3 regions of the Cytobacillus sp. FSL K6-0265 genome follow, and region 3 is predicted to be linked to each of the others. Evidence: a T-box and tRNA genes for the amino acid it is inferred to sense, from the RefSeq annotation. Region 3 holds a T-box; the other regions hold tRNA genes.
What was found. A T-box is a leader RNA that pairs with one kind of tRNA and senses whether it is charged. The one in region 3 lies ahead of pheS (phenylalanine--tRNA ligase subunit alpha), so its partner is inferred to be a tRNA-Phe.
Positions count from the first base shown of each region.

Region 1: it has a tRNA-Phe gene. The T-box ahead of pheS (phenylalanine--tRNA ligase subunit alpha) is inferred to sense a tRNA for this amino acid. The anticodon was not compared.
Region 2: it has a tRNA-Phe gene. The T-box ahead of pheS (phenylalanine--tRNA ligase subunit alpha) is inferred to sense a tRNA for this amino acid. The anticodon was not compared.

Region 1 covers NZ_JBBOPE010000001.1:1,311,841-1,320,987, forward strand. The annotation lists rRNA gene MHH73_RS06685 (16S ribosomal RNA) at 1-1,243, shown strand, start outside; rRNA gene MHH73_RS06690 (23S ribosomal RNA) at 1,570-4,503, shown strand; rRNA gene rrf (5S ribosomal RNA) at 4,776-4,892, shown strand; tRNA gene MHH73_RS06700 (tRNA-Asn) at 4,912-4,986, shown strand; tRNA gene MHH73_RS06705 (tRNA-Ser) at 4,989-5,082, shown strand; tRNA gene MHH73_RS06710 (tRNA-Glu) at 5,102-5,176, shown strand; tRNA gene MHH73_RS06715 (tRNA-Val) at 5,180-5,255, shown strand; tRNA gene MHH73_RS06720 (tRNA-Met) at 5,266-5,339, shown strand; tRNA gene MHH73_RS06725 (tRNA-Asp) at 5,343-5,419, shown strand; tRNA gene MHH73_RS06730 (tRNA-Phe) at 5,475-5,550, shown strand; tRNA gene MHH73_RS06735 (tRNA-Thr) at 5,554-5,626, shown strand; tRNA gene MHH73_RS06740 (tRNA-Tyr) at 5,638-5,721, shown strand; tRNA gene MHH73_RS06745 (tRNA-Trp) at 5,725-5,798, shown strand; tRNA gene MHH73_RS06750 (tRNA-His) at 5,805-5,880, shown strand; tRNA gene MHH73_RS06755 (tRNA-Gln) at 5,927-6,001, shown strand; tRNA gene MHH73_RS06760 (tRNA-Gly) at 6,006-6,080, shown strand; tRNA gene MHH73_RS06765 (tRNA-Cys) at 6,097-6,170, shown strand; tRNA gene MHH73_RS06770 (tRNA-Leu) at 6,201-6,289, shown strand; tRNA gene MHH73_RS06775 (tRNA-Leu) at 6,309-6,390, shown strand; tRNA gene MHH73_RS06780 (tRNA-Gly) at 6,394-6,464, shown strand; gene MHH73_RS06785 (ABC transporter ATP-binding protein) at 6,774-7,589, shown strand; gene MHH73_RS06790 (iron-hydroxamate ABC transporter substrate-binding protein) at 7,653-8,573, shown strand; gene MHH73_RS06795 (FecCD family ABC transporter permease) at 8,578-9,147, shown strand, end outside.
Region 2 covers NZ_JBBOPE010000001.1:3,693,787-3,702,933, reverse strand. The annotation lists rRNA gene MHH73_RS18850 (23S ribosomal RNA) at 1-12, shown strand, start outside; rRNA gene rrf (5S ribosomal RNA) at 244-360, shown strand; tRNA gene MHH73_RS18840 (tRNA-Glu) at 390-464, shown strand; tRNA gene MHH73_RS18835 (tRNA-Val) at 469-544, shown strand; tRNA gene MHH73_RS18830 (tRNA-Thr) at 560-635, shown strand; tRNA gene MHH73_RS18825 (tRNA-Lys) at 643-718, shown strand; tRNA gene MHH73_RS18820 (tRNA-Leu) at 728-812, shown strand; tRNA gene MHH73_RS18815 (tRNA-Gly) at 831-905, shown strand; tRNA gene MHH73_RS18810 (tRNA-Arg) at 909-982, shown strand; tRNA gene MHH73_RS18805 (tRNA-Pro) at 991-1,067, shown strand; tRNA gene MHH73_RS18800 (tRNA-Ala) at 1,081-1,156, shown strand; tRNA gene MHH73_RS18795 (tRNA-Met) at 1,184-1,257, shown strand; tRNA gene MHH73_RS18790 (tRNA-Ser) at 1,274-1,366, shown strand; tRNA gene MHH73_RS18785 (tRNA-Met) at 1,381-1,454, shown strand; tRNA gene MHH73_RS18780 (tRNA-Asp) at 1,458-1,534, shown strand; tRNA gene MHH73_RS18775 (tRNA-Phe) at 1,554-1,629, shown strand; tRNA gene MHH73_RS18770 (tRNA-Tyr) at 1,643-1,726, shown strand; tRNA gene MHH73_RS18765 (tRNA-Trp) at 1,730-1,803, shown strand; tRNA gene MHH73_RS18760 (tRNA-His) at 1,810-1,885, shown strand; tRNA gene MHH73_RS18755 (tRNA-Gln) at 1,902-1,973, shown strand; tRNA gene MHH73_RS18750 (tRNA-Cys) at 1,978-2,048, shown strand; tRNA gene MHH73_RS18745 (tRNA-Leu) at 2,053-2,134, shown strand; tRNA gene MHH73_RS18740 (tRNA-Gly) at 2,152-2,222, shown strand; tRNA gene MHH73_RS18735 (tRNA-Ile) at 2,230-2,306, shown strand; tRNA gene MHH73_RS18730 (tRNA-Asn) at 2,317-2,391, shown strand; tRNA gene MHH73_RS18725 (tRNA-Arg) at 2,408-2,481, shown strand; gene MHH73_RS18720 (FixH family protein) at 2,785-3,543, shown strand; gene MHH73_RS18715 (DUF4931 domain-containing protein) at 3,734-4,498, shown strand; gene MHH73_RS18710 (FtsW/RodA/SpoVE family cell cycle protein) at 4,630-5,802, shown strand; gene MHH73_RS18705 (Ger(x)C family spore germination protein) at 5,842-6,912, opposite strand; gene MHH73_RS18700 (GerAB/ArcD/ProY family transporter) at 6,909-7,997, opposite strand; gene MHH73_RS18695 (spore germination protein) at 8,024-9,147, opposite strand, start outside.
Region 3 covers NZ_JBBOPE010000001.1:3,255,559-3,264,705, forward strand. The annotation lists gene polX (DNA polymerase/3'-5' exonuclease PolX) at 1-76, opposite strand, end outside; gene MHH73_RS16425 (CvpA family protein) at 250-789, opposite strand; gene zapA (cell division protein ZapA) at 798-1,061, opposite strand; gene rnhC (ribonuclease HIII) at 1,172-2,119, shown strand; gene pheT (phenylalanine--tRNA ligase subunit beta) at 2,582-4,996, opposite strand; gene pheS (phenylalanine--tRNA ligase subunit alpha) at 5,014-6,051, opposite strand; T-box leader at 6,106-6,354, opposite strand; gene MHH73_RS16450 (TrmH family RNA methyltransferase) at 6,428-7,186, opposite strand; gene sspI (small acid-soluble spore protein SspI) at 7,314-7,520, shown strand; gene MHH73_RS16460 (M42 family metallopeptidase) at 7,554-8,639, opposite strand; gene dut (dUTP diphosphatase) at 8,774-9,147, opposite strand, start outside.

The sequences.
Region 1 (9,147 bases), 1.9 Mb from region 3:
GGTGATCGGCCACACTGGGACTGAGACACGGCCCAGACTCCTACGGGAGGCAGCAGTAGGGAATCTTCCGCAATGGACGAAAGTCTGACGGAGCAACGCCGCGTGAGTGATGAAGGTTTTCGGATCGTAAAACTCTGTTGTTAGGGAAGAACAAGTATCGGAGTAACTGCCGGTACCTTGACGGTACCTAACCAGAAAGCCACGGCTAACTACGTGCCAGCAGCCGCGGTAATACGTAGGTGGCAAGCGTTGTCCGGAATTATTGGGCGTAAAGCGCGCGCAGGCGGTTCCTTAAGTCTGATGTGAAAGCCCACGGCTCAACCGTGGAGGGTCATTGGAAACTGGGGAACTTGAGTGCAGAAGAGGAAAGTGGAATTCCAAGTGTAGCGGTGAAATGCGTAGAGATTTGGAGGAACACCAGTGGCGAAGGCGACTTTCTGGTCTGTAACTGACGCTGAGGCGCGAAAGCGTGGGGAGCAAACAGGATTAGATACCCTGGTAGTCCACGCCGTAAACGATGAGTGCTAAGTGTTAGAGGGTTTCCGCCCTTTAGTGCTGCAGCAAACGCATTAAGCACTCCGCCTGGGGAGTACGACCGCAAGGTTGAAACTCAAAGGAATTGACGGGGGCCCGCACAAGCGGTGGAGCATGTGGTTTAATTCGAAGCAACGCGAAGAACCTTACCAGGTCTTGACATCCTCTGACAATCCTAGAGATAGGACTTTCCCCTTCGGGGGACAGAGTGACAGGTGGTGCATGGTTGTCGTCAGCTCGTGTCGTGAGATGTTGGGTTAAGTCCCGCAACGAGCGCAACCCTTGATCTTAGTTGCCAGCATTTAGTTGGGCACTCTAAGGTGACTGCCGGTGACAAACCGGAGGAAGGTGGGGATGACGTCAAATCATCATGCCCCTTATGACCTGGGCTACACACGTGCTACAATGGATGGTACAAAGGGCTGCAAGACCGCGAGGTTTAGCCAATCCCATAAAACCATTCTCAGTTCGGATTGTAGGCTGCAACTCGCCTACATGAAGCCGGAATCGCTAGTAATCGCGGATCAGCATGCCGCGGTGAATACGTTCCCGGGCCTTGTACACACCGCCCGTCACACCACGAGAGTTTGTAACACCCGAAGTCGGTGGGGTAACCTTTTGGAGCCAGCCGCCTAAGGTGGGACAGATGATTGGGGTGAAGTCGTAACAAGGTAGCCGTATCGGAAGGTGCGGCTGGATCACCTCCTTTCTAAGGAATATACGGAATTAACTTGATGTTAGATTGTTCGTTCAGTTTTGAGAGTATAATCTCTCAATTCAATCGTTCTTTGAAAACTAGATAATGTAATGAAGAAGATTACCGAGTAATCGCCACCTTAGTTATTTTCTCTCTATATAATTATAGATAGAGTAAAGATACTAAACTTTTTTTAATGAACACAACCGTGAGGGTTGTGAGAAGCAAGCAGTTCAAGGAAGCGAGTGAGGAAACACCGGAGTGTGCGTCTTGTGCACATGAGGATGTTGACGAGTGAGCTGACACCGAAATGCGTAGCTTATCGCAAGCCGAACATAGGTTAAGTTAATAAGGGCGCACGGTGAATGCCTTGGCACTAGGAGCCGATGAAGGACGGGACTAACACCGATATGCTTCGGGGAGCTGTAAGTAAGCTTTGATCCGGAGATTTCCGAATGGGGAAACCCCCTATCCGTTATGGGATAGGATCCATACCTGAATACATAGGGTATGGAAGGCAGACCCGGGGAACTGAAACATCTAAGTACCCGGAGGAAGAGAAAGCAAACGCGATTCCCTGAGTAGCGGCGAGCGAAACGGGATTAGCCCAAACCAAGAGGCTTGCCTCTTGGGGTTGTAGGACATTCTATACGGAGTTACAAAGGAACGAGATAGACGAAGAGGTCTGGAAAGGCCCGCCATAGGAGGTAAAAGCCCTGTAGTCGAAACTTCGTTCCCTCCAGAGTGGATCCTGAGTACGGCGGGACACGAGAAATCCCGTCGGAAGCAGGGAGGACCATCTCCCAAGGCTAAATACTCCCTAGTGACCGATAGTGAACCAGTACCGTGAGGGAAAGGTGAAAAGCACCCCGGAAGGGGAGTGAAAGAGATCCTGAAACCGTGTGCCTACAAGTAGTTAGAGCCCGTTAATGGGTGATAGCGTGCCTTTTGTAGAATGAACCGGCGAGTTACGATTACATGCGAGGTTAAGTTGGACAGACGGAGCCGTAGCGAAAGCGAGTCTGAATAGGGCGAATATAGTATGTGGTCGTAGACCCGAAACCAGGTGATCTACCCATGTCCAGGGTGAAGTCCAGGTAACACTGGATGGAGGCCCGAACCCACGTACGTTGAAAAGTGCGGGGATGAGGTGTGGGTAGCGGAGAAATTCCAATCGAACTTGGAGATAGCTGGTTCTCTCCGAAATAGCTTTAGGGCTAGCCTCATGCGTAAGAATCTTGGAGGTAGAGCACTGTTTGGACTAGGGGCCCTCATCGGGTTACCGAATTCAGACAAACTCCGAATGCCAAAGATTTATCCATGGGAGTCAGACTGCGAGTGATAAGATCCGTAGTCAAGAGGGAAACAGCCCAGACCACCAGCTAAGGTCCCAAAGTATACGTTAAGTGGAAAAGGATGTGGAGTTGCTTAGACAACCAGGATGTTGGCTTAGAAGCAGCCACCATTTAAAGAGTGCGTAATAGCTCACTGGTCGAGTGACTCCGCGCCGAAAATGTACCGGGGCTAAACGTATCACCGAAGCTGTGGATTGAACATCGTAGATGTTCAGTGGTAGGAGAGCGTTCTAAGGGCGTTGAAGCTAGACCGTAAGGACTGGTGGAGCGCTTAGAAGTGAGAATGCCGGTATGAGTAGCGAAAGATGGGTGAGAATCCCATCCACCGAATGCCTAAGGTTTCCTGAGGAAGGCTCGTCCGCTCAGGGTTAGTCGGGACCTAAGCCGAGGCTGAAAAGCGTAGGCGATGGACAACAGGTTGATATTCCTGTACCACCGTATTCTGTTTGAGTGATGGGGGGACGCAGGAGGATAGGGTAAGCGCACTATTGGATGTGCGTCTAAGCAGTTAGAGGGACCATGAGGCAAATCCCATGGTCACATACCTTGAGCTGTGATAGCGAGGGAAATTTAGTACCGAAGTTCTTGATTCCACACTGCCAAGAAAAGCCTCTAGCGAGGAATAAGGTGCCCGTACCGCAAACCGACACAGGTAGGCGAGGAGAGAATCCTAAGGTGAGCGAGAGAACTCTCGTTAAGGAACTCGGCAAAATGACCCCGTAACTTCGGGAGAAGGGGTGCTCATTAGGGTGTTAAAGCCTTGATGAGCCGCAGTGAATAGGCCCAGGCGACTGTTTAGCAAAAACACAGGTCTCTGCGAAGCCGCAAGGCGAAGTATAGGGGCTGACGCCTGCCCGGTGCTGGAAGGTTAAGAGGAGAGGTTAGCTCACGCGAAGCTTTGAATCGAAGCCCCAGTAAACGGCGGCCGTAACTATAACGGTCCTAAGGTAGCGAAATTCCTTGTCGGGTAAGTTCCGACCCGCACGAAAGGCGTAACGATCTGGGCACTGTCTCAACGAGAGACTCGGTGAAATTATAGTACCTGTGAAGATGCAGGTTACCCGCGACAGGACGGAAAGACCCCGTGGAGCTTTACTGTAGCCTGATATTGAATTTTGGTACAGCTTGTACAGGATAGGTAGGAGCCTTAGAAGCCGGAGCGCTAGCTTCGGTGGAGGCGTCGGTGGGATACTACCCCCGCTGTATTGAAATTCTAACCCACATCCCTTATCGGGATGGGAGACAGTGTCAGGTGGGCAGTTTGACTGGGGCGGTCGCCTCCTAAAGAGTAACGGAGGCGCCCAAAGGTTCCCTCAGAATGGTTGGAAATCATTCGTAGAGTGTAAAGGCACAAGGGAGCTTGACTGCGAGACCTACAAGTCGAGCAGGGACGAAAGTCGGGCTTAGTGATCCGGTGGTTCCGCATGGAAGGGCCATCGCTCAACGGATAAAAGCTACCCCGGGGATAACAGGCTTATCTCCCCCAAGAGTCCACATCGACGGGGAGGTTTGGCACCTCGATGTCGGCTCATCGCATCCTGGGGCTGTAGTCGGTCCCAAGGGTTGGGCTGTTCGCCCATTAAAGCGGTACGCGAGCTGGGTTCAGAACGTCGTGAGACAGTTCGGTCCCTATCCGTCGTGGGCGCAGGAAATTTGAGAGGAGCTGTCCTTAGTACGAGAGGACCGGGATGGACGCACCGCTGGTGTACCAGTTGTCTTGCCAAAGGCATCGCTGGGTAGCTATGTGCGGAAGGGATAAGTGCTGAAAGCATCTAAGCATGAAGCCCCCCTCGAGATGAGATTTCCCATAGCGCAAGCTAGTAAGATCCCTGAAAGATGATCAGGTTGATAGGTTAGAGGTGGAAGTGTGGCGACACATGCAGCTGACTAATACTAATCGATCGAGGACTTAACCAATTCGAAATGCGGAGGCGCCTTGCCCAGGTGCGACAAGCATAAGACGAATTTGACAGGAGGTTGTTCTTTAACCTCATGACAAATTTGGCTTATGACCTCGAGCACCTAGGCGCCGCAGCTAGACAACACTACCTTAGTAGTACCGTCAGCACGCATAGGCGATTACTCAATAACATTCTTCTTCAACATTACCTAGTTTTCAGAGAATGATTTATAAAATTTCTCTTGAAAAATTCATAAAAGACGTTATAATAATAAATGTCTTTAAAAAGTCCGGTGGCGATAGCGAGAAGGTCACACCCGTTCCCATACCGAACACGGAAGTTAAGCTTCTCAGCGCCGATGGTAGTTAGGGGCTGTCCCCTTGTGAGAGTAGGACGTTGCCGGGCATACATACTATAATATTATTCCGCAGTAGCTCAGTGGTAGAGCATTCGGCTGTTAACCGAACGGTCGTAGGTTCGAATCCTACCTGCGGAGCCAATGGAGAGCTGTCCGAGCTGGCCGAAGGAGCACGATTGGAAATCGTGTAGGCGGTTTATAGCCGTCTCAAGGGTTCAAATCCCTTGCTCTCCGCCATTAAAACATAAAATAAATTGGCCCCTTGGTCAAGCGGTTAAGACACCGCCCTTTCACGGCGGTAACACGGGTTCGAATCCCGTAGGGGTCACCATTTGGAGGATTAGCTCAGCTGGGAGAGCATCTGCCTTACAAGCAGAGGGTCGGCGGTTCGATCCCGTCATCCTCCACCATTATTATTATCGCGGGGTGGAGCAGTCCGGTAGCTCGTCGGGCTCATAACCCGAAGGTCGCAGGTTCAAATCCTGCCCCCGCAATTTGGTCCGGTAGTTCAGTTGGTTAGAATGCCTGCCTGTCACGCAGGAGGTCGCGGGTTCGAGTCCCGTCCGGACCGCCACTACATAATTTTTCACAAATTTATAAAAGAAACATATTGTAAAACGTATAAGTTTGGCTCAGTAGCTCAGTCGGTAGAGCAAAGGACTGAAAATCCTTGTGTCGGCGGTTCGATTCCGTCCTGAGCCACCATTTGCCGGCCTAGCTCAATTGGTAGAGCAACTGACTTGTAATCAGTAGGTTGGGGGTTCAAGTCCTCTGGCCGGCATCGTTTTTCATGGAGGGGTAGCGAAGTGGCTAAACGCGGCGGACTGTAAATCCGCTCCTTCGGGTTCGGCAGTTCGAATCTGCCCCCCTCCACCATCTAGGGGTATAGTTTAATGGTAAAACGAAGGTCTCCAAAACCTTTGATGTGGGTTCGATTCCTACTACCCCTGCCAATTATGGCGGTTGTGGCGAAGTGGTTAACGCATCGGATTGTGGTTCCGACATTCGTGGGTTCGATTCCCATCAGCCGCCCCATTAATTTTAATTCACATTTTTTGCTATCAAACATAGAATATATAAGTGGGCTATAGCCAAGTGGTAAGGCAACGGATTTTGATTCCGTCATTCGCAGGTTCGAACCCTGCTAGCCCAGCCATTTTGCGGAAGTAGTTCAGTGGTAGAACATCACCTTGCCAAGGTGAGGGTCGCGGGTTCGAATCCCGTCTTCCGCTCCAAAACCTTTATATTAATGGCGGCATAGCCAAGTGGTAAGGCAGAGGTCTGCAAAACCTTCACCACCGGTTCAAATCCGGTTGCCGCCTCCAATACAAATTCACTATTTTTAAACACCTCATGCCGGGGTGGCGGAACTGGCAGACGCACAGGACTTAAAATCCTGCGGTAGGTGACTACCGTACCGGTTCGATTCCGGTCCTCGGCACCATAATTTAATAAAAAATATTGCCGGTGTGGCGGAATTGGCAGACGCGCACGACTCAAAATCGTGTTCCGTAAGGAGTGTCGGTTCGACCCCGACCACCGGTATATGCGGGTGTAGTTTAGTGGTAAAACCTCAGCCTTCCAAGCTGATGATGAGGGTTCGATTCCCTTCACCCGCTTATAGAAGTTAAAGACTGTAGACAATCTCTATTTATTAGAAGATTGCCTGCAGTCTTTTTTATTTACCTTTAAAAAGTTTATAATGACTAAAAGTGAAGTGAATGGATTAAATTCGGTAACGAGAAACGTATTCTCCTTAAAAATATAAGGGGAATAACAGTTGGATAAAAAGAAGTAAGCTGAAAGTGAAAACTTTTCGTATTGATGGTTGACAGGATAGCTTTTATTAGATAAACTTTTCTTTGAAGTTGATAATCATTATCAATGAGTTGATGATGATCTAAAATGTTCGGATGGAGTGAATGACCTTGTCTAGATTATTTACTGAAGACTTGAAAATTGCATACGGTGATAGAGAGATTGTGAAGAATTTAAACATGATGATACCAGACGGTGAGATTACGGCTATTATTGGGCCGAATGGTTGCGGTAAATCGACTGTCTTAAAGACGATTGCGAGAATTATCCAAGCCAAATCTGGGTCTGTATATCTTGATGGTAAGCAAATCAGTAAGGAATCGACAAAAGCAATCGCACAAAAAATGGCCATTCTTCCTCAATCTCCAGATGCTCCTGAAGGTTTAACGGTTTCAGAGCTAGTATCATATGGAAGGTTTCCATATCAAAAGGGAATGGGAAGATTAACAGCAAAAGATCGCCAAGTGATAGATTGGGCACTCCAAGTAACAGGAATTGCAGAATTTAAAGATAGAGAAGTAGATGCATTGTCTGGTGGACAGCGTCAAAGAGTATGGATTGCGATGGCTTTGGCTCAAGAGACTGATATTATCTTACTAGATGAGCCGACTACATATTTAGATATGTGTCATCAACTGGAAGTATTAGAACTGTTAAAAGAGCTTAATCATTTAGAAAATAGAACAATTGTTATGGTTATTCATGATTTAAACCATGCAGCTAGGTTTGCTGATTATTTGATTGCTATGAGAGCAGGGAAAATTATTAAAAATGGTGCTGCGAAGGAAGTTATGAATAAGCAGATTTTAAGAGAAGTATTTAATATTGATGCAGAAATTGGTATTGATCCACGTACACAAAAACCAATCTGTTTAACGTATGATTTAATTGATAGTAGGATGGTAGTTCAAGAGCAAGTCGTTTAAAGATTTGCTTCTTTTTTTGACTATAATTGAGAATGATTATTATTTAAAAGGTGGATGGAGAACTTGAAAAAGCAATTGGTATTTTTATTTTTTATTCTATTATTAGTTTTAACAGCCTGCGGAAATGGTGGTAATGAATCGTCAGGTGAAGGCAGTAAGGAAACGGAAAAAGAAACATATACATATGAATCCGAAAATGGAGAAATGGAGTTACCTGCTAATCCTAAAAAAGTAGCATCAATGGCTTACACTGGTAATGTTCTATCCTTAGGGATTACGCCAGTAGCAATAGATGAGTGGTCTAAAGCGAACAAATTTTATGGTGATAAACTGAACGAAGCTGAAGTTATTACAGCAGATAATGTAGAGAAATTATTAGAATTAGAACCAGATTTAATTATCGCTTATTCCACTGACGAAAATCTAGATAAATACAAAGAAATTGCACCAACCGTCACATTAACTTATGAAAAATATGGCTATTTAGATCAACATCTTGAAATAGGTAAGGTGTTAGGAAAAGAGCAAGAAGCACAAGCATGGGTGGAAGAGTGGAAAGAGAAGACAGCTGCTGAAGGTGAGAAAGTAAAAAAGACAATTGGTAACGATGCGACTGTTATGGTATTTGAGACTTTTGGTAAGGACATGTATGTGTATGGTGAGAACTGGGGACGAGGAACAGAAGTCATCTATCAAGCACTTGGTTTAAAAGCACCTAAAGCGGTAGAAGAAGAAGTATTTGGACCAGGATACTTAGCTATATCTTCAGAAGTCATACCCAAATATGCTGGAGATTATATTTTTTTAGGAGATGGACAAGGAGCTGATAATTCCTTTACTGAAACAGATGTTTGGAAAGGTATCCCAGCTGTGGAAAATGACCGCGTGATTACATTTGATTCTTCTTCTTTCTATTTTAATGATCCGATTTCATTGGAAAAAGAATTAGCATTTATCGTTGAGAATTTACTTGGGGCTAAGTAATGTAATGAAAAATAATACTCTTAATGAAGCAAAGGAAAAGAAAATATATGCACGTCCTGCAGTTGCTTCCATTATTCTTGCACTAAGCTGCCTACTTTTAGTAGGTAGCTTAGTTTTGGCTATTTCAGTTGGAGCAGCGAGTATATCATTTGCAGATGTTTGGCAAGCTGTATTTGCTTATCAACAAGGAAATGAAGACCATCAAATTATAAGAAGTATACGATTACCTCGTGAGCTAGGTGCTGCTGTTGTCGGAGCTGCTTTCGCTGTTAGTGGTGCCATTATGCAAGGAATGACAAAAAATCCTTTAGCGGATCCGGGTTTACTAGGTTTAAATGCAGGTGCAAGTTTAGGACTAGCGATTGCCTTCTCGTATGTAGGTAATACAAATTATATGATTATTATGTTGTTCTCATTTATTGGAGCAGGGATTGCTGCTTGCTTAGTATTTGGGTTTAGCGCAATGAACAGAGGCGGGATGACACCTCTAAAAATAACATTAGCTGGTGCGGCAGTAACCGCTTTTCTTTCATCGATTGGAGAAGGGATAGCACTTATAAATAAATTATCACAA
Region 2 (9,147 bases), 440 kb from region 3:
GGACTTAACCAATTCGAAATGCGGAGGCGCCTTGCCCAGGTGCGACAAGCATAAGCCAAATTTGACAGGAGGTTGTTCTTTAACCTCATGACAAATTTGGCTTATGACCTCGAGCACCTAGGCGCCGCAGCTAGACAGCACTACGTAAGTAGTAGCCAACTAGCAACGCATAGGCGATTACTCAAAACAATCTTCTTCAACATTACCTAGTTTTGAGGGAACGATTCCCTTACAATTTCATAGTCCGGTGGCGATAGCGAGAAGGTCACACCCGTTCCCATACCGAACACGGAAGTTAAGCTTCTCAGCGCCGATGGTAGTTAGGGGCTGTCCCCTTGTGAGAGTAGGACGCTGCCGGGCAAGCTACCCCATTTTTGGGGTTATTTTTTGGCCCCTTGGTCAAGCGGTTAAGACACCGCCCTTTCACGGCGGTAACACGGGTTCGAATCCCGTAGGGGTCACCATTTTGGAGGATTAGCTCAGCTGGGAGAGCATCTGCCTTACAAGCAGAGGGTCGGCGGTTCGATCCCGTCATCCTCCACCATTTTTGTGCATATTTGCCGGCCTAGCTCAATTGGTAGAGCAACTGACTTGTAATCAGTAGGTTGGGGGTTCAAGTCCTCTGGCCGGCACCACTTGTACGAGCCATTAGCTCAGTTGGTAGAGCATCTGACTTTTAATCAGAGGGTCGAAGGTTCGAGTCCTTCATGGCTCACCATTTATATATGCGGGTGTGGCGGAATTGGCAGACGCACCAGACTTAGGATCTGGCGCCGCAAGGCGTGGGGGTTCGACTCCCTTCACCCGCACCATTTTTATTTTCAATATTTGCGGAAGTAGTTCAGTGGTAGAACATCACCTTGCCAAGGTGAGGGTCGCGGGTTCGAATCCCGTCTTCCGCTCCATATGCGCCCGTAGCTCAATTGGATAGAGCGTTTGACTACGGATCAAAAGGTTAGGGGTTCGACTCCTCTCGGGCGCGTTTTGTTTCGGGAAGTAGCTCAGCTTGGTAGAGCACTTGGTTTGGGACCAAGGGGTCGCAGGTTCGAATCCTGTCTTCCCGACCACGAATACTTTCTAGGGGCCTTAGCTCAGCTGGGAGAGCGCCTGCTTTGCACGCAGGAGGTCAGCGGTTCGATCCCGCTAGGCTCCACCAATTCAATTTTTATACAATATATACTATGGCGGTGTAGCTCAGCTGGCTAGAGCGTACGGTTCATACCCGTGAGGTCGGGGGTTCGATCCCCTCCGCCGCTATTGCTTTTCTATTAATGGAGGAATACCCAAGTCTGGCTGAAGGGATCGGTCTTGAAAACCGACAGGGGTGTTAAAGCCCGCGGGGGTTCGAATCCCTCTTCCTCCGCCATTAATATTTATTATCGCGGGGTGGAGCAGTCCGGTAGCTCGTCGGGCTCATAACCCGAAGGTCGCAGGTTCAAATCCTGCCCCCGCAATCTGGTCCGGTAGTTCAGTTGGTTAGAATGCCTGCCTGTCACGCAGGAGGTCGCGGGTTCGAGTCCCGTCCGGACCGCCATTTACATATTCATTATTTTGGCTCAGTAGCTCAGTCGGTAGAGCAAAGGACTGAAAATCCTTGTGTCGGCGGTTCGATTCCGTCCTGAGCCACCATTTAGTCTTTTTTGGAGGGGTAGCGAAGTGGCTAAACGCGGCGGACTGTAAATCCGCTCCTTCGGGTTCGGCAGTTCGAATCTGCCCCCCTCCACCATCTAGGGGTATAGTTTAATGGTAAAACGAAGGTCTCCAAAACCTTTGATGTGGGTTCGATTCCTACTACCCCTGCCAATTATGGCGGTTGTGGCGAAGTGGTTAACGCATCGGATTGTGGTTCCGACATTCGTGGGTTCGATTCCCATCAGCCGCCCCATTTTAAATATTTTTATTGGGCTATAGCCAAGTGGTAAGGCAACGGATTTTGATTCCGTCATTCGTAGGTTCGAACCCTACTAGCCCAGTTATGGCAGCATAGCCAAGTGGTAAGGCAGAGGTCTGCAAAACCTTTATCCCCGGTTCAAATCCGGGTGTTGCCTTTATGCCGGTGTGGCGGAATTGGCAGACGCGCACGACTCAAAATCGTGTTCCTTCGGGAGTGTCGGTTCGACCCCGACCACCGGTATGTTGAATTTCTTAAATGCGGGTGTAGTTTAGTGGTAAAACCTCAGCCTTCCAAGCTGATGATGAGGGTTCGATTCCCTTCACCCGCTTAAATAGGGGCCTATAGCTCAGCTGGTTAGAGCGCACGCCTGATAAGCGTGAGGTCGATGGTTCGAGTCCATTTAGGCCCACCATTTATATTATTCCGCAGTAGCTCAGTGGTAGAGCATTCGGCTGTTAACCGAACGGTCGTAGGTTCGAATCCTACCTGCGGAGCCATACATATTTTTAGTTTGCGCCTTTAGCTCAGCTGGATAGAGCAACAGCCTTCTAAGCTGTGGGTCAGAGGTTCGAATCCTCTAAGGCGCGTCAAAGCTCATAAATCTTTTATAAGATTTATGAGCTTTTTTTGTATGATTAAGTTTTAAAACCAGCTTCTAGCATCTAGTTAAAGCTATATTGAATAGTCCATAAAAAAAGCTTCCATAAATGGAAGCTAAAAAGGGGGATTTACACTTGTAATAAAAGTTTCTCCAAATGAATCTTTTCTTATACCTATTATTTCTTCACTTTACTTATTTTTATTATTAACAAATTATTTCACTTTTCTAACACATATTATTAGTAAAATAAAATAAGAAGGATTAGAAGTTTAAGAAAGAGGGGCTTTTTATGAAGAAGTGGATATCAACAATGTTTTCTGTAATCATGATTACTTTTCTAGCTGCTTGTGGAAGTGCGGGGAATGATGCAGATTCTAGTGGTAGCGAAGGATCAGTTCCTGCTGCAATCGATGCCAGTATCTCAATACCAAGTCAGATTACAAGGAACGAAGAAGTGCGTTTGGAAGTGAGCGTTACTCAGGGAGACGAGTCTGTGGAAGATGCAGATGAAGTGAAATTTGAAGTGTGGGAAGATGGGAAAAAGGATAATAGTGAATTAATAGAAGCTGATCACGAGAATGATGGAAAGTATGTGGCATCTTATACATTTGAAAAAGATGCTATCTATCATATTCAGTCACATGTCACAGCAAGAAGTATGCACACGATGCCTAAGGTTAAAGTGGCGGTAGGTAGTGCTATAATAGATAACGAAGAAGAAAATCAAGGCCACAGCGCACATGAGCATGATGGAAATGTAGCGATACATATAAGTCCTACTGCTGATATTAAGACGAATGAGGAAACGCCATTTGATATTCATATAACTAAAGAAGAACATGGACTTGAAGAGGCAAATGTGAGGTTAGAAATCGTTCAAACAATTGATGAACATCAGGTGGCTTGGGTAGATGCAGCAGAGCAAACTAGTGGGATGTATACAGCAACCTATGCATTTACTGATAATGGAACATACAAGATTGTCGTTCATGTTGAAAACGATGAAGGTTTACATGAACATAGTGAGTTTGAGGTCATAGTAAATTAACGGTAAAAGAAAGATATTTGCATATGCAGATATCTTTTTTAGCTTATTTAATAGGTAGTTTTCTTGTTAAGCAAGTGAAGTTGCCTTTAATATTGATGAATTTTATACTAATCATAATCAAACTTTCACACTATAAAGAAGAAGCCCTTTATAATAGAAGTAAGTAATTGAAATCAGGAGAGAATAGCTAATGACAAATACTCATTTATTTTTTAATACAAGCATTGGTAAACAGAAACCTAATAGTATAAGGAATAAAGAACAAGTGTGTCCATTCTGTCAGAGAGAGCAATTGACGAATATTATTGCGGAGGAAGGTCCAATCATTTGGTTGGAGAATAAATATCCCGTTTTAGAAAATGCTCATCAAACGGTCTTAATCGAGACAGATAAGTGTAACTCGGAACTTTCACAATATGATGACAAGCATTTAGTCAGCTTGATTACATTTGGTTTAGACAAATGGTTAAGTATGGAGAAAAGTGATAAATATAAATCTGTGATTTTTTTCAAGAATCATGGACCTCATTCAGGTGGAAGCATTGCTCATCCTCATATGCAAATTGTTGGCTTATATGATATTGTGTATCAACATAAAGTTCAGGTTGACGATTTTGTAGGAGAATTAATTGATCAACATGGTGATACTGAATTTTCTCTATCGAATAAACCACGTATTGGCTTTTATGAATTTAATGTTAAATTAGGTGAGAAAAGGGATATAGCAGCGTTTGCTAAATATATTCAAATGGCAACGAAATATATTCTGAGAGATTTTCCATTTACATGTAACAGTTATAATCTATTTTTTTACCATTTTGAGAATGAGATATATGCAAAGATTGTCCCTCGATACGTAACAAGTCCGCTTTTTATCGGATTTTTCTTGCCGCAAGTACCTAATAATATTATGTGGATGGTAAAAGATATTCAAAGTAAATATGTACAATTATAGGTGAATGATTACTCTGTTACAAAAAAGAAATATACGTAGCAGTTGTGATTTTTATCTAAAAAAAATATAATGAAGTATTGTACACAGATTATTTTTAATGAAGAGCCTTTGTTTCATAAGGAGATTGATTAATGACTTCTAAACGAACGACAACATCGAGAATTGATTATACTTTAGTTCTTATTTTATTTTTATTGTTTTTAGTTAGCTGTATTTCCATATATAGTGCACAAACAACTGAACAATACGGTGAAAATTTTTTACTTAAGCAAATTGTATGGTATGTAGTGGGTATAGGGATTATACTAGCGGTCATAACATTAGATGCTGAGCAATTAAAGAAAATCTCTTGGTATGCTTACGGTTTTGGACTATTGCTACTTGGATTTCTTGTTGTCGCACCTGAGAGTATTGCTCCGGTAATTAATGGCGCTAAATCATGGATACGACTGCCTGGTCTTGGGCAAATACAGCCAGCTGAGTTAGTTAAGGTTTTTCTTATACTCGCTCTAGCCAGGGTCATCGATGATCATCATCAAAAGACACAATTAAAAACAGTAAAAACAGATTTTTTCCTATTATTTAAAATGCTAGTTGTTACGGGATTCCCTTTATTACTCATCATGCAACAACCGGATTTAGGCACTTCCTTAGTAATTTTAGCCATAATGCTCGGAATGGTTTTCATTTCAGGTATTACATGGAAAATACTCGCACCTATTGTAAGTGTAGGTGTTACGCTAGTTGTTTCTATTTTTTATTTTGTATTGTGGCACCCAGAGTTGTTGGAAAAATATTTGGGCGTGAAGGAATACCAATTAGGGCGAATTTATTCTTGGATCGATCCTTATAATTATCAAAGTTCTACAGGATTTCAATTAACGCGTTCCTTACTTGCAATTGGTTCTGGAGAGACAACAGGAAAGGGATATGGCACAAGAGAAGTTTACTTACCAGAGAGTCACACAGATTTTATCTTTAGTATTATAGGAGAAGAGTTCGGTTTTGTTGGGGCAAGTGTGGTAGTGAGTTTATTTTTCTTATTAATTTATCATTTGACTAAAGTAGGCATTAGTACGAGAACGCCATTCTATACCTATGTTTGTGTAGGGGTAATTAGTTTAATTACCTTTCATGTCTTTCAAAATATCGGAATGACAATTGGTGTTTTACCGATTACTGGGATTCCACTACCATTCATAAGTTATGGAGGAAGCTCGCTCATGGGCAATATGCTGGCCATGGGGCTGATTTTTTCAATTGGTTTTCATAGTAAACGATACATGTTTTCCAGATCATCGTAAGAAAAAACCCGAGAATCTTTATTCTCGGGTTAATGCTATTTAGATAGATGTACCAATATCCAATATAACTACCTTCGTATCAACTTTAATGTTTAAGTCGGGATATCCCTTTTTCCATTCTTCATAATCAAAATTCCTGATTTTTGTGCTATATTCCTTCCCTATTCCGATTGGATCGACATTATCTTCTTGAAAAGACTGAATAAGCGCTGTACATTCATTTTTTATTTTCTTATCGATAAATTTCGTTATTTCTTTTATTTTATCATCATTCAAATTATTTCCGGAATATTCCTTTATATTCCCTTGGACTTTGATTTTAATGGTGATGTTTGTTGGATTATTGGTGTCTAATTTATATTTATGACTGGAATGTATACTTTTAATAGCTAATTTTTCACCATCCGGCAAGTCGATAGCGAAATCGCCTTTACTATAACGGTCAACTAGTAATTTAAAATAAAATAATTTATCACTTGGAAGAATTTTATATGAAGCATGATCTTTAAATAAAGATATCCCGTCTAGTTCAATTTCCTGCTCATTTATTTTTTTGATGTGTGGTAAAAAAACATCCTTCCCTTCTTGATAAAAATCTCTCATAAATAAGGTTAAGTTCGTTTTAGGTAAATCACCATATTCAATATTATGATCAATTAAGTCTGATATAAAGGTTCCATTCCCTTGGGGGCCGTATTCTCCTTTTAATATTTCTTCTGTACTACTATCTGTGGTTGCGAAGTAGATTCGTTTTCCAATGGATGCATCTCGCTGATAAGCATCTACATAAGGAGTTAATCCACGTTCGGCAATGGCAATATTATATAAAGTAAGCCTTAAACCTCCGACCACAATAGGCGAGGGTGATTGCCGGTTTGCTTTATACAATGTCTCTCTCCTGAGGTCGCCGCTTGTTGTGACAGTTTTGTTCTCTACACTCATTTCTTTATTAAATATTTGCATAAGAAAAGTTGTCTTTAACAAATGCTCATCACTCGTATCAGGATCAAAGCCAGTTGCGACCGCAATATTAAGTTCATCTATAATCCTTTTTTCTACACACCCAGATAGTATGAACAGGCAGCAAATGATACAAATCCATTTTCTCATGTTTTCACCTTCTTTATAATGAGGGATAAACAGTACAATAAGGGAATATAAACGAATACAAAAGCAACAGTCATCTGTTCAACAATGTTATTAAAACTTTCAATGTCTACGCCTTTCTCAAAAAGAGTAACAATAATAACAGCGATGGTTGAAATCAGTATGGCACCTTTTCTTTGCTTTAGTTTAGTGGCTCTTTTTAGTAACCTAGAAGCGACCCAAAGAGAGAGACATATATTCGGTAATAATATCAAACACCAATTGGCGACCCCAATATACTCGAAGCGTTCAACAAATGGAAATTGCACCATTTGCCACATAGAAAGTGTAGCCCAAATTGTATTTTCTAATTGCTTTTTTGAGAAATAGGAAAAAGCAATAATCGCTAATACCGTATAAAAAATTGTTGTGGTGGCGACTCCGATATGTGCCCATTTTTTCGACTTCTCTGGTTTGTTAATAAATGGATAGATGAATAAAATAGCTTCAAATCCAACAGAAGTGAGGGACATATGATAGGAAGCTTGTAGTAACTCAGTAATATTATGTTCCCAAATCGGTAATAAGTGGGTGAAGTCGGCGTACTTTAGAGTAAAGGTGAATGTAAATATTAAATAGACTGGTAATATAGTTCCAAAAAAACAAATACCCACAACTGTCCTAAGACCACCGTATACAATATATATGGATAAAAGTAAGAAAAACAATGAAAAGACAAAATTATTTATATCTGGAAACATCCATATTTGAATAACTTCAATAAAATTCAATATAAAGGATAGAAGATAAATGATATAAAATAAAATAAAGGCGAAGCTTACCACCTTACTAATGAATCGGCCAAAAAGAAACTCATGAACGGTAATAATATCTCCATTAACCATTTCACATAATTTGTACATCATCCATAATACAAGATGAATATAACTACCAAGAATGAGAATGGAAATCCATGCATCATGTCCAGCATAGTCGGCAATAATTCTTTGGTATCCTAGAACGCCAATGCCAATTTGCATAGAGATAATCACATAAAAAACGAGATAGGGAGATATTTTTAAGTTATTGGGAATCGTTTGGCTTTGCATATTAATCACCTCTACTAAGGCTGGGATTATTCATCAATGTCTTTTGGGGTTTCTGCTTTCTTCTTATTAAATCGTTTTGGTTTTTGCGTTCTTAAGACTTGTGGACGCTTGGACATTTTTTGTAATGGTGTGCGAATAAGTGTATCTTTCATATCAGCTAATCTAAGTGGATATATCGGCGCCAAAAAAGGTCTTCCTAGTGAAGTCAGACGTAATAAGTGGGCAATGAGAATACAGAAACAAAAAACGATCCCTAACACACCCCAAAATTGTGCAAAAAGAAGAAAGGGAAAGCGTAGAACCCTGATTGTATTACCCATTTTATAAACAGGTGTTGTAAAGGAGCCTAATGCGCCTAATGCAACAAAGATTAATAGTACGTTACTCGTAAGACCGGCTTCAACAGATGCTGTACCAATAACAATACCGCCTACGATACCAATTGTTTGCCCGACTTTTGTAGGGAGGCGTGCTCCGGCTTCGCGCAATAATTCAATAGTTAGCTCAAGAAATAATGCTTCGAGAATGGGTGGGAGCGGAATGGTTCTTCTTGAAGTGACCAATATCCCTAATAAGTCTGGCGGAATGAGCTCATATTGATAAGTCATAGCTGCAACGTAAACCGGTGTAACCAGAACTGAAAAGACAACAGCAAAAAATCGCACTAAACGAAAAAATGTAGCGACAATCCAATTGAGAAAATAATCTTCGAAAGCGCTAAAAAATTCAATTAACGTTGTGGGCGCTATTAACACATGTGGTGATCCATCCACAATGATGGCGATTTTTCCTTCAGCAAGAATAGCTGCTACACGATCGGGTCTCTCGGTGTCAAGCAATTGTGGAAATAGTGAATTGGAATTATCACTTAATAATTCAACAATATTAGAACTATCGGAAATCGTGTCTATCTCAATATTTCGTATACGTTGTTTCACAGTATCGACATTGTCTTTATTCGTAATTCCTTCTATATGTAAGACAGCTACTTTTGTTTTCGAAAGTTTTCCAACAGTATACTCTTGCGAAATTAATTCTTTAATAGGTAATCTTTTTCTAATCAAGTTTAAATTTTGACCGATAGCCTCAACAAACGCTTCCTTCGGTCCGATTACAGAAAACTCAATTTCAGGTTGACTGAGAGAACGGA
Region 3 (9,147 bases):
GGTTTTCTCCCTTTAACTCCATATAAATAGCAATCGTTTCTAATAAATGAACAACATCCTTTTTATTAATTGTCATAAGTGTATCGCCTCATTTACATTCATATTTTCTTAGTCTTTCCCGTTTTCTTGCTACCTATAAAATCATACAATATTTCAATAGTTCTAGACAGTCTTGACCCTTAATGGTAGCCCCATCCAATAAAAGATTGGCTTCAAATAAAGAAAACTTCTCTTCCTAAGGTAGAGAAGTTAAGAAGCTACATAATCAATCCATAACTCTTTTATCTGCTGGGAAAACACTGGTGTATGCTCAATAATAAGGTTTGCCATAAACGAGCCGTCCAGAGTTGACTGCACACTATCTATTGGCAATAATGCTGCTATGTATAATAAGATAAACATGATAAGATAAACTTCTATAAATCCTATAATACTTCCAGCCCAACTGTTTAATTGTTTTAATATCGGAAAACTTGCGAGAAAATCTAGCATACTGCCGATAATTTGTAATACAATCTTAACTGCAAAGAAAATGATTGCAAATGCAATTGCGCGATAATAAGCTGTCTCTAAGTCTGTGTTTCCTAAGATCGTTTCAAGCTGTGAATTCCCGAAGTTCGGATATGGAATCCATAAGGTTAATTTAGGAGCTAACGGCTCATAATATAGTCTTGCCACAACAAAGGCGACAATAAAGCCTAATAGATGGATAGCTTGAAGAATTAATCCTCTTCGTAGACCTATGAAAAACCCGAAGATTAACATAATAATAATGGCAAGATCAAGCATAATTCGTGTCAGTCCTTTACTCTATTTAATTCTTCTTTAAGACGTTCTACTTCGTCTTTAAGTTTCAAATAATCGTTCATTGTGTTCACAGCTGTTAAAACAGCAAGTTTACTAATATCGAGCGAAGGATTCTTTGCACTAATATCTCTCATTGTTTCATCCACCATGGATGCAACTAAACGGATGTGGCTGGAGCTCTCCGTGCCGACAATTGTATACGGGATACCATATATATCAACCCTTGTCCGGTTTTTATCAGTATTTGACAACATGTAAGCCCCCATTCTGAAGAATCCTAAACATTATCATAACACGAACCATTTTTTGAGGGAAGTCAAAGCTTGTCAAAAAGACAGAGGAATTGTCAAAATAGGAGGAATCAATGATGAGCCAAATTGTATTAAAAAAATCAACAGCAGAACTGCAACAAATGAAAACACATTACCAAGCTCTACTATCACCGAAACAGCCTCCCGGTAGTATTTTTACTGCTAAAACAAACAACTGTACAATAACTGCCTACAAATCAGGTAAAGTATTGTTTCAGGGAGCTGGCTGTCAATCGGAAGCAGATAAATGGGGTGGCTCTAGTAGTGCAGTCGCACCGAAAAAGAAAGCAAGCGCGCCGAAAGGATCTAAATTACCGGATCGTTTTGCATCCTTATCCGTTGTTGGCTCAGATGAAGTTGGGACAGGAGATTATTTTGGACCAATGACAGTGGTAGCGGCTTATGTAAGTGCAACGAATATCCCGCTATTAAAAGAGCTGGGCGTGCAAGATTCTAAGAATTTAAACGATCAAAGAATTATCCATATCGCTAAGCAAATTAAAGAAGTCATTCCCTTTAGTTTACTTACACTTCATAATGAAAAATATAACAACATGCAACAAAAAGGAATGTCTCAAGGCAAGCTAAAAGCCCTCCTTCATAACCAAGCTATTAATAGTGTGCTTGGAAAAATGTCACCGGAGAAACCAGACGCTGTCTTGATCGATCAATTTGCTCAAGAAGGAGTCTATTATAATTATTTAAAATCTCAAGCCAATATCCAAAGAGAAAATGTATATTTCAGTACGAAAGGTGAATCTGTCCATCTCGCTGTCGCAGCTGCATCGATTCTTGCGCGCTATGCGTTTCTCCTTCGTTTCGAGGAATTAAGTAAAAAAGCTGGCTTCCCACTAACAAAAGGTGCCGGCCCTAAGGTAGACGAATGCGGAGCGAAATTAATACATATACATGGTGAAGATTCTCTAAAGTACTTTGTGAAACTTCATTTTGCTAACACCGAAAAAGCAAAGGCTCTTTATAGAAAAAAGTATAAAGCTTAAGGCAATAGGGTGAGGTTGGGACATAAGTATGCTAGCTAATGATTTATCCGAATGATTAGGAGTTCTAGCATCTAATCATTCGGTTTTTTGTTGATTTGAACCCTTATATGAAAAGAATAGTGAAATGGAGTAGAAGACACTCGACTCCTGCGGGAAATAGAGGGAAAGCTGAGACCCCACAGGCAATGCCTTAGGAGACTCAGCCCCTCCCCGCGAAAGCAAGTGACTGTAGCGCTATGGAACGGACTTTTTTTCAAATGATATTTTAAGATCAATTTGTTATTGTTCTTTTTTGAGGTTAGCTCATTTAGTTATGTCTCAGCCTTTTTTGAGACCTGTGATTCTTCCTTTTGCCCCCACTCTCTCACGCTTATTTCTATAGCGAAGTTCCCCTTTTACCTAAACTGTGCAAAAAAAGTGATACTACCGCAAAATAACGGTGAGTATCACTTTTATGATTATTTATCCGCGAAGGACAGCACCAGCTTTTTCTTCTAATGCTTTTAATACTTTGTCATGTGTTTTTACTACTTCTTCATCTGTTAATGTCCGTTCTGGATCAAAATATTTAAGTGAGTAGGCAATGGATTTTTTACCTTCTTCCATTCGATCGCCTTCATATAAATCAAATACATGAACGTCTTTTAATAATTTACCGCCTGCTTCACGAATGACAGTGCTTAATGCTTGAGCCGTTGTTGTTTGATCGACCACTAAAGCAATATCTCTCGTAATAGATGGGTAACGAGGAATAGCTTCATAGCGTAATGGATTCATTTCAGCATGTAGTAATTTCTCTAATGATAGTTCAAAAACATACGTTTCTTTTAAGTCTAATTCTTTTTCAACATTTGGATGAACTTGACCAATAAACCCGATACTCGTTTCATTTAAGAATACTTCTGCTGAGCGACCTGGATGTAGACCGTCTTTCTCCAATTTGGCAAACGTGATTTGCTCTAACAAGCCAAGCTTACTAAATAATCCTTCTAGAATTCCTTTCAGAACAAAGAAATCAACTGGCTTTTTCTCCCCTTGCCATTGGTGTAGCTCCCATAAACCTGTTATGGCCGCAGCTAAATGTTCTTTTTCCTCAGGTAACTCATTCTTAGCTGTACTTAAGAAAACAGATCCTGTTTCATAAACAGCAGTAGCGTCAATTTGTCTCGCACTATTATACTTAAGGACTTCTAATAAATGCGGAATTAAGCTAAGACGTAACACACTACGCTCTTCACTCATCGGCATCGCAAGCTTGATTGGCTCTCTTACTTCTAAGCAATAGTTTTGCGCTTTTTCTGCACTCGTTAATGAGTAAGTGATGGCTTGATATAATCCAGCACCTTCCAAGTATTGACGAACAATACGTCGTTTCTTTTGATAAGGCGTTAGACTACCTGCTGAAGCCGTTCCACCTGGCAATGTTGAAGTAAGATTATCGTATCCGTATAGGCGACCCACTTCTTCTACAAGATCCTCTTCAATCGTAATATCACCACGTCTTGTTGGCACTGTTACTGTCATTTCATTCTCTTCAACCACTGTCGTGAATTGCAATCTTTCTAAAATGTTATTTGCTTCGCTCACTGATAACGTTGTTCCAAGGACACGATTGATTTTATCAATGGTAATGGAAATAACAGCAGGTTCTACTTTTAATGTGTCAACTTCTACTGATCCCTCTAATACTTCTCCGCCTGCATATTGCGTGAGTAATTGCGCTGCTCTTTCTGCAGCTGGACGGATACGCTGTGGATCAACACCTTTTTCATAGCGCGCACTCGCTTCACTTCTTAATCCGTGATCTTTCGAGGACTTTCTAATTGCACCGCCAGTGAAATAAGCTGATTCAAGTAGTACGGTCGTTGTTTCATTACCTACTTCTGAATTTGCTCCACCCATTACACCAGCTAAAGCAACTGGTACTTCCCCATTTGTGATAACTAGGTGATCAGTTGTTAATTCTCTCTCAGCATCATCAAGCGTAGTGATTTTTTCACCTTGGTTGGCACGGCGAACAAGAATTTCTTTCGAACCTAGGCGATCATAATCAAACGCGTGTAATGGCTGACCGTATTCAAGTAAAATATAGTTCGTAATATCAACAACATTATTATGTGGACGAATACCAGCTGCTGTTAAACGAGCTTGTAACCATAGTGGTGATGGAGCGATTTTTACATTTTTGATTACTTTAGCGACATATAATGGATTATCATCTGCTGCTTCAACCTTTACAGTGATGTAATCAGCCGCTCTTTCAGAAACAGTCTCTACCTTTGGTTGTGGTAACTTCACATCTTTTCCTAAAATAGCAGCGACTTCATAAGCCACACCAAGCATACTTTGGCAATCTGCACGGTTAGGTGTTAACCCTAATTCTAATACTTGATCATCTCTGTGTAATTGCTCTAATGCATTGGTTCCAAGCTCTGTATCTGCTGGAAACACATAAATTCCTTCACTATAATCTTTAGCGACTAGCTTACTTTCAAAACCTAGTTCTTGAAGAGAACAAATCATTCCATTCGAAGCTTCGCCACGTAATTTTGCTTTTTTAATTTTAAAATTCCCCGGTAATACTGCACCTACAGTTGCTACTGCCACCTTTTGTCCTTTATCAACATTAGGAGCCCCGCAAATGATTTGCACAAGTTCACCATCACCAAGGTCTACTTGACAAATATTTAATTTATCAGCACTTGGATGTTTTTCTTTTTCAGACACATAACCGACGACAACACCTTTAATTCCTTCATCAAGTGTCTCTACACCTTCAACTTCAATCCCGCTCTTTGTGATTTTCTCTGCTAATTCTTCTGGTGTAATCCCAGATAAGTCAACATATTCTTGTAACCATTTATATGAAACGTACATTTCGTTGTCCTCCCCCTTTATTCATGAATTGAGAATTGCTTTAAGAATCTACTATCATTTGTATAGAAATGACGAATATCATCGACACCATACTTTAACATTGCGATACGCTCAGCGCCCATTCCAAAGGCAAACCCTGTATATTTTTTAGAATCAAAACCTGCCATTTCAAGTACATTTGGATGTACCATTCCTGCACCTAGAATCTCAATCCAACCGGTTTTTTTACATACATTACAGCCTTCTCCAGAACAAATCATACAAGAGATATCCATTTCTACAGATGGCTCAGTAAATGGGAAGAAACTTGGACGAAGGCGAATTTCTCTCTCTTCGCCGAACATTTTTTTCGCAAATACTTCTAGCGTACCCTTTAAGTCTGTCATACGAATATTTTCATCTATAACAAGTCCTTCAATTTGCATAAATTGATGAGAGTGAGTCGCATCATCATTATCACGACGGAATACTTTTCCTGGACAAATAATTTTCACTGGACCTTTCCCCTCATGCTTTTCCATCGTTCTAGCTTGCACAGGAGAAGTATGTGTTCGTAATAAAATATCCTCTGTAATATAGAATGAATCTTGCATATCGCGGGCAGGGTGACCTTTTGGTAAGTTCAGCGCTTCAAAATTATAATAATCCTTCTCCACTTCAGGTCCTTCCGCTACGGTATAGCCCATTCCGATAAATAAGTCTTCAATTTCTTCTACAACCCTAGTTAAAGAATGATGATTACCAGTATGTACAGGGCGACCTGGTAATGTGACATCAATTGTTTCTGCAGCAAGCTTAGCTTGAATTTGCGCTTCTTCTAATTGCACTTGTTTTGCCGTTATTCCTTGCGTAATTTGATCACGTACTTCATTTGCTAATGCACCCATTTTTGGGCGTTCCTCCGCTGAAAGCTTCCCCATTCCTTTTAATACTTCTGTGATCGGGCCTTTCTTACCTAAATAAGCAACGCGGATATCATTTAATTCTTTTAAATCCATTGCCGCAGAAACCTTCTCTAACGCTTCTCCTTGCAATTCTTTTAAACGCTCTTGCATCTTTAAATTCCTCCTTTTAATACTTTTTTGGCAAAATAAAAAACCTTATCCCATGAAAGGGACGAGGTTTGGAATCGCGGTACCACCCTTTTTAATACAACAATAACAAACATGCTGTATTCGCTTCATTTCGATAACGGCAAAAAGCCGGCGCATCTTTACATCAAAAATTTTCGATGGTCCCGATGTCTGCTCCAGAGCTGAAATTTCGAGTAAGCCGCTCATAAAAATGCTTTCAGTCACAGGCATTTTCTCCCTATATGAACAAAACATACTTTACTTTGTCTCTATCATAGCTTTTACTTATTTCATTTTGCTATTTATTATATTACATTATGAGTTGACATTCAAATTGTTCTCACGTTTTTTTTACGCATTATACATTTCGCAAATAATATAGCAATATACCTGCTGCTACAGCTACATTTAAGGACTCACTCTTACCATATAAAGGAATATACAGATTGGCGGTTGTTTGTGTAAGTAAATCTTTGTTTACACCATTCCCTTCATTACCAACGAGCAAGGCAAAATCATCCAGTGGTGCAAAGCTTTGATACTCCTTACCTCCTTCTAATGCTGTACCGTATACAGGAATATTATTTTCCTTTAATGCCGTCATCCATTCATCCAACTTGCCATGGATAATTGGTAAATGAAAATGACTGCCTTGAGCAGATCGTAAAACTTTGGGATTATACGGATCCACTGTTCCGTGACCGATGATAACCGCATCCATGCCAGCTGCATCAGCTGTACGAATCATTGTTCCTAAGTTTCCGGGATCTTGCACTTCATCTAATAGTAATAATTTCTTCGCAACAAGCGAATCGAAAGATCTTTCTTCTTCTTGATAACAGACGGCCACAATTCCTTGTGGTGTTTGTGTATCAGTTAAGTCTCCAATTACATGTGCCGGTACAATATAAACGGAACAGTCTCCTATATTCCAACTTTGTGGTATATCCTTTTCCTCACTAATAATTAACTCTTTTACACGATTTTCTTTTAATGCTTCTTCAACAAGGTGAAACCCTTCAACGATAAACGTACCTGTTATATCTCTTTCTTTCCTCTTTAGAAGCTTTTTCCACTGCTTCACCTGCGGATTTTTTGCTGATTGTATGTACTTCATTTTTTCGCTCCTTCAACATCACACGTGCCATTAATATTTCATTATACCGAAAAACTCATACATAATAAATCTTAAATGAGAAACCCTATAATCGTAACGAATTCTAACGAAGGATGTGTTTACTTTTATGAATTTAAATTTACGTAATGCCATCTTACACAATGTTTCAGGTAATTCACAAGATGAATTAAAAGATACCATTGTTGATGCGATACAAACAGGCGAAGAAAAAATGCTCCCTGGCCTTGGCGTATTATTTGAAGTCATTTGGCAAAATTCATCTGAAACTGAAAAAAAAGAAATGCTAGAAACGTTAGAAAACGGATTACAATAAGAAAAAAACAGCCTATCATCAGGCTGTTTTTTCTTATTCATAAGTTAATTTTGCAACTGTATCACTATCTAGTCGTTTAATCACAGCTGTAATTAGTTTTACTGCGTTTTCAAAATCATCACGATGAAGAATACCTGCATGTGAATGAATATATCTTGTCGCAATTGTAATTGAAAGCGCTGGCACACCTTTATATGTTAAATGTATCGATCCTGCATCCGTGCCACCACCTGGTACAGAATCAAACTGATAAGGGATATTGAGTTCATCAGCTGTATCTGTTACAAAATCTCTTAAACCTTTATGTGACACCATAGAAGCATCATAGAGAATAATTTGAGGACCGTCACCTAATTTACTTAGCGCATCCTTTTCCGTTACGCCTGGTGTATCTCCTGGTATACCCACATCAACAGCAATGCCGATATCCGGCTCAATCATGTGTGCAGCTGTTTTGGCCCCACGTAAGCCAACCTCTTCTTGTACTGTACCTACAGCATATACTGTATTCGGATGGATTTCATTTTTCAATCCTTCAAGTACTTTAATGGCAATCGCCAACCCAATTCTGTTGTCCCACGCTTTCGCAAGTAACATTTTCTCATTATTCATCACAGTGAATTCGAAGTATGGAACAACCATATCACCTGGTTTTACGCCCCAATCTAATGCTTCTTCTCGGCTAGAAGCACCGATATCAATAAACATATCTTTAATCTCAATTGTCTTCTTACGCGCTTCTGCTGGCAAGATATGCGGCGGTTTCGAACCAATTACACCAGTCACATCACCTTTTGTAGTGACAATTGTCACACGTTGGGCCAACATCACTTGTGACCACCAACCTCCAACTGTTTGAAACCGTAAAAAGCCTTTCTTATCAATACTTGTCACCATGAAGCCTACTTCATCTAAATGACCGGCAACCATAATCTTGGGTCCATCTGCTTGACCGACCTTTTTAGCAATCAAACTACCAAGTCCATCAGTTGATAATTCATCTGCTAACGGTTCTATGTATTTTTTCACCACTTCACGTACTTCTCGTTCGTTACCTGGAACCCCTCTTGCATCAGTTAGTTCTTTTAGCATCGTTAATGTTTCATCAAGCTTAGGCATATTTCGACTCCCTTAATATATTTTAAGCCCATTATACATGGTCAGTCCCTCTTTTGTAAAAACTGAAACTACTTCTTACTGTACTTCATTTCTATAGAACTTATACATATATGTGTTAACAAGCGGTACCTAACTTATTTTCCGGAGGAACCAAACCCGCCGCTGTTTCTCTCTGATTCTGTTAACTCACTCACTTGTGCAAGTTCAACATGGAAAACTGGCGCTATCACCATTTGGGCAATTCTCATATGTTTTTCTACGTGAAAGTCTTCTTTTCCATGATTAATCAAGATGACCTTCACTTCTCCTCTATAGCCCTCATCAATCGTTCCTGGACTATTTAAAACCGTTACACTATGTTTTAAAGCTAAACCACTTCTTGGCCTTACTTGTGCTTCCGTCCCTTTTGGTAACTCCATCTGAATACCTGTGCTAATTAATGCCGACTGTCCTGATGGTATGATTACCTCTTCAATTGAAAACAAATCTAGCCCTGCGTCACCCTCAT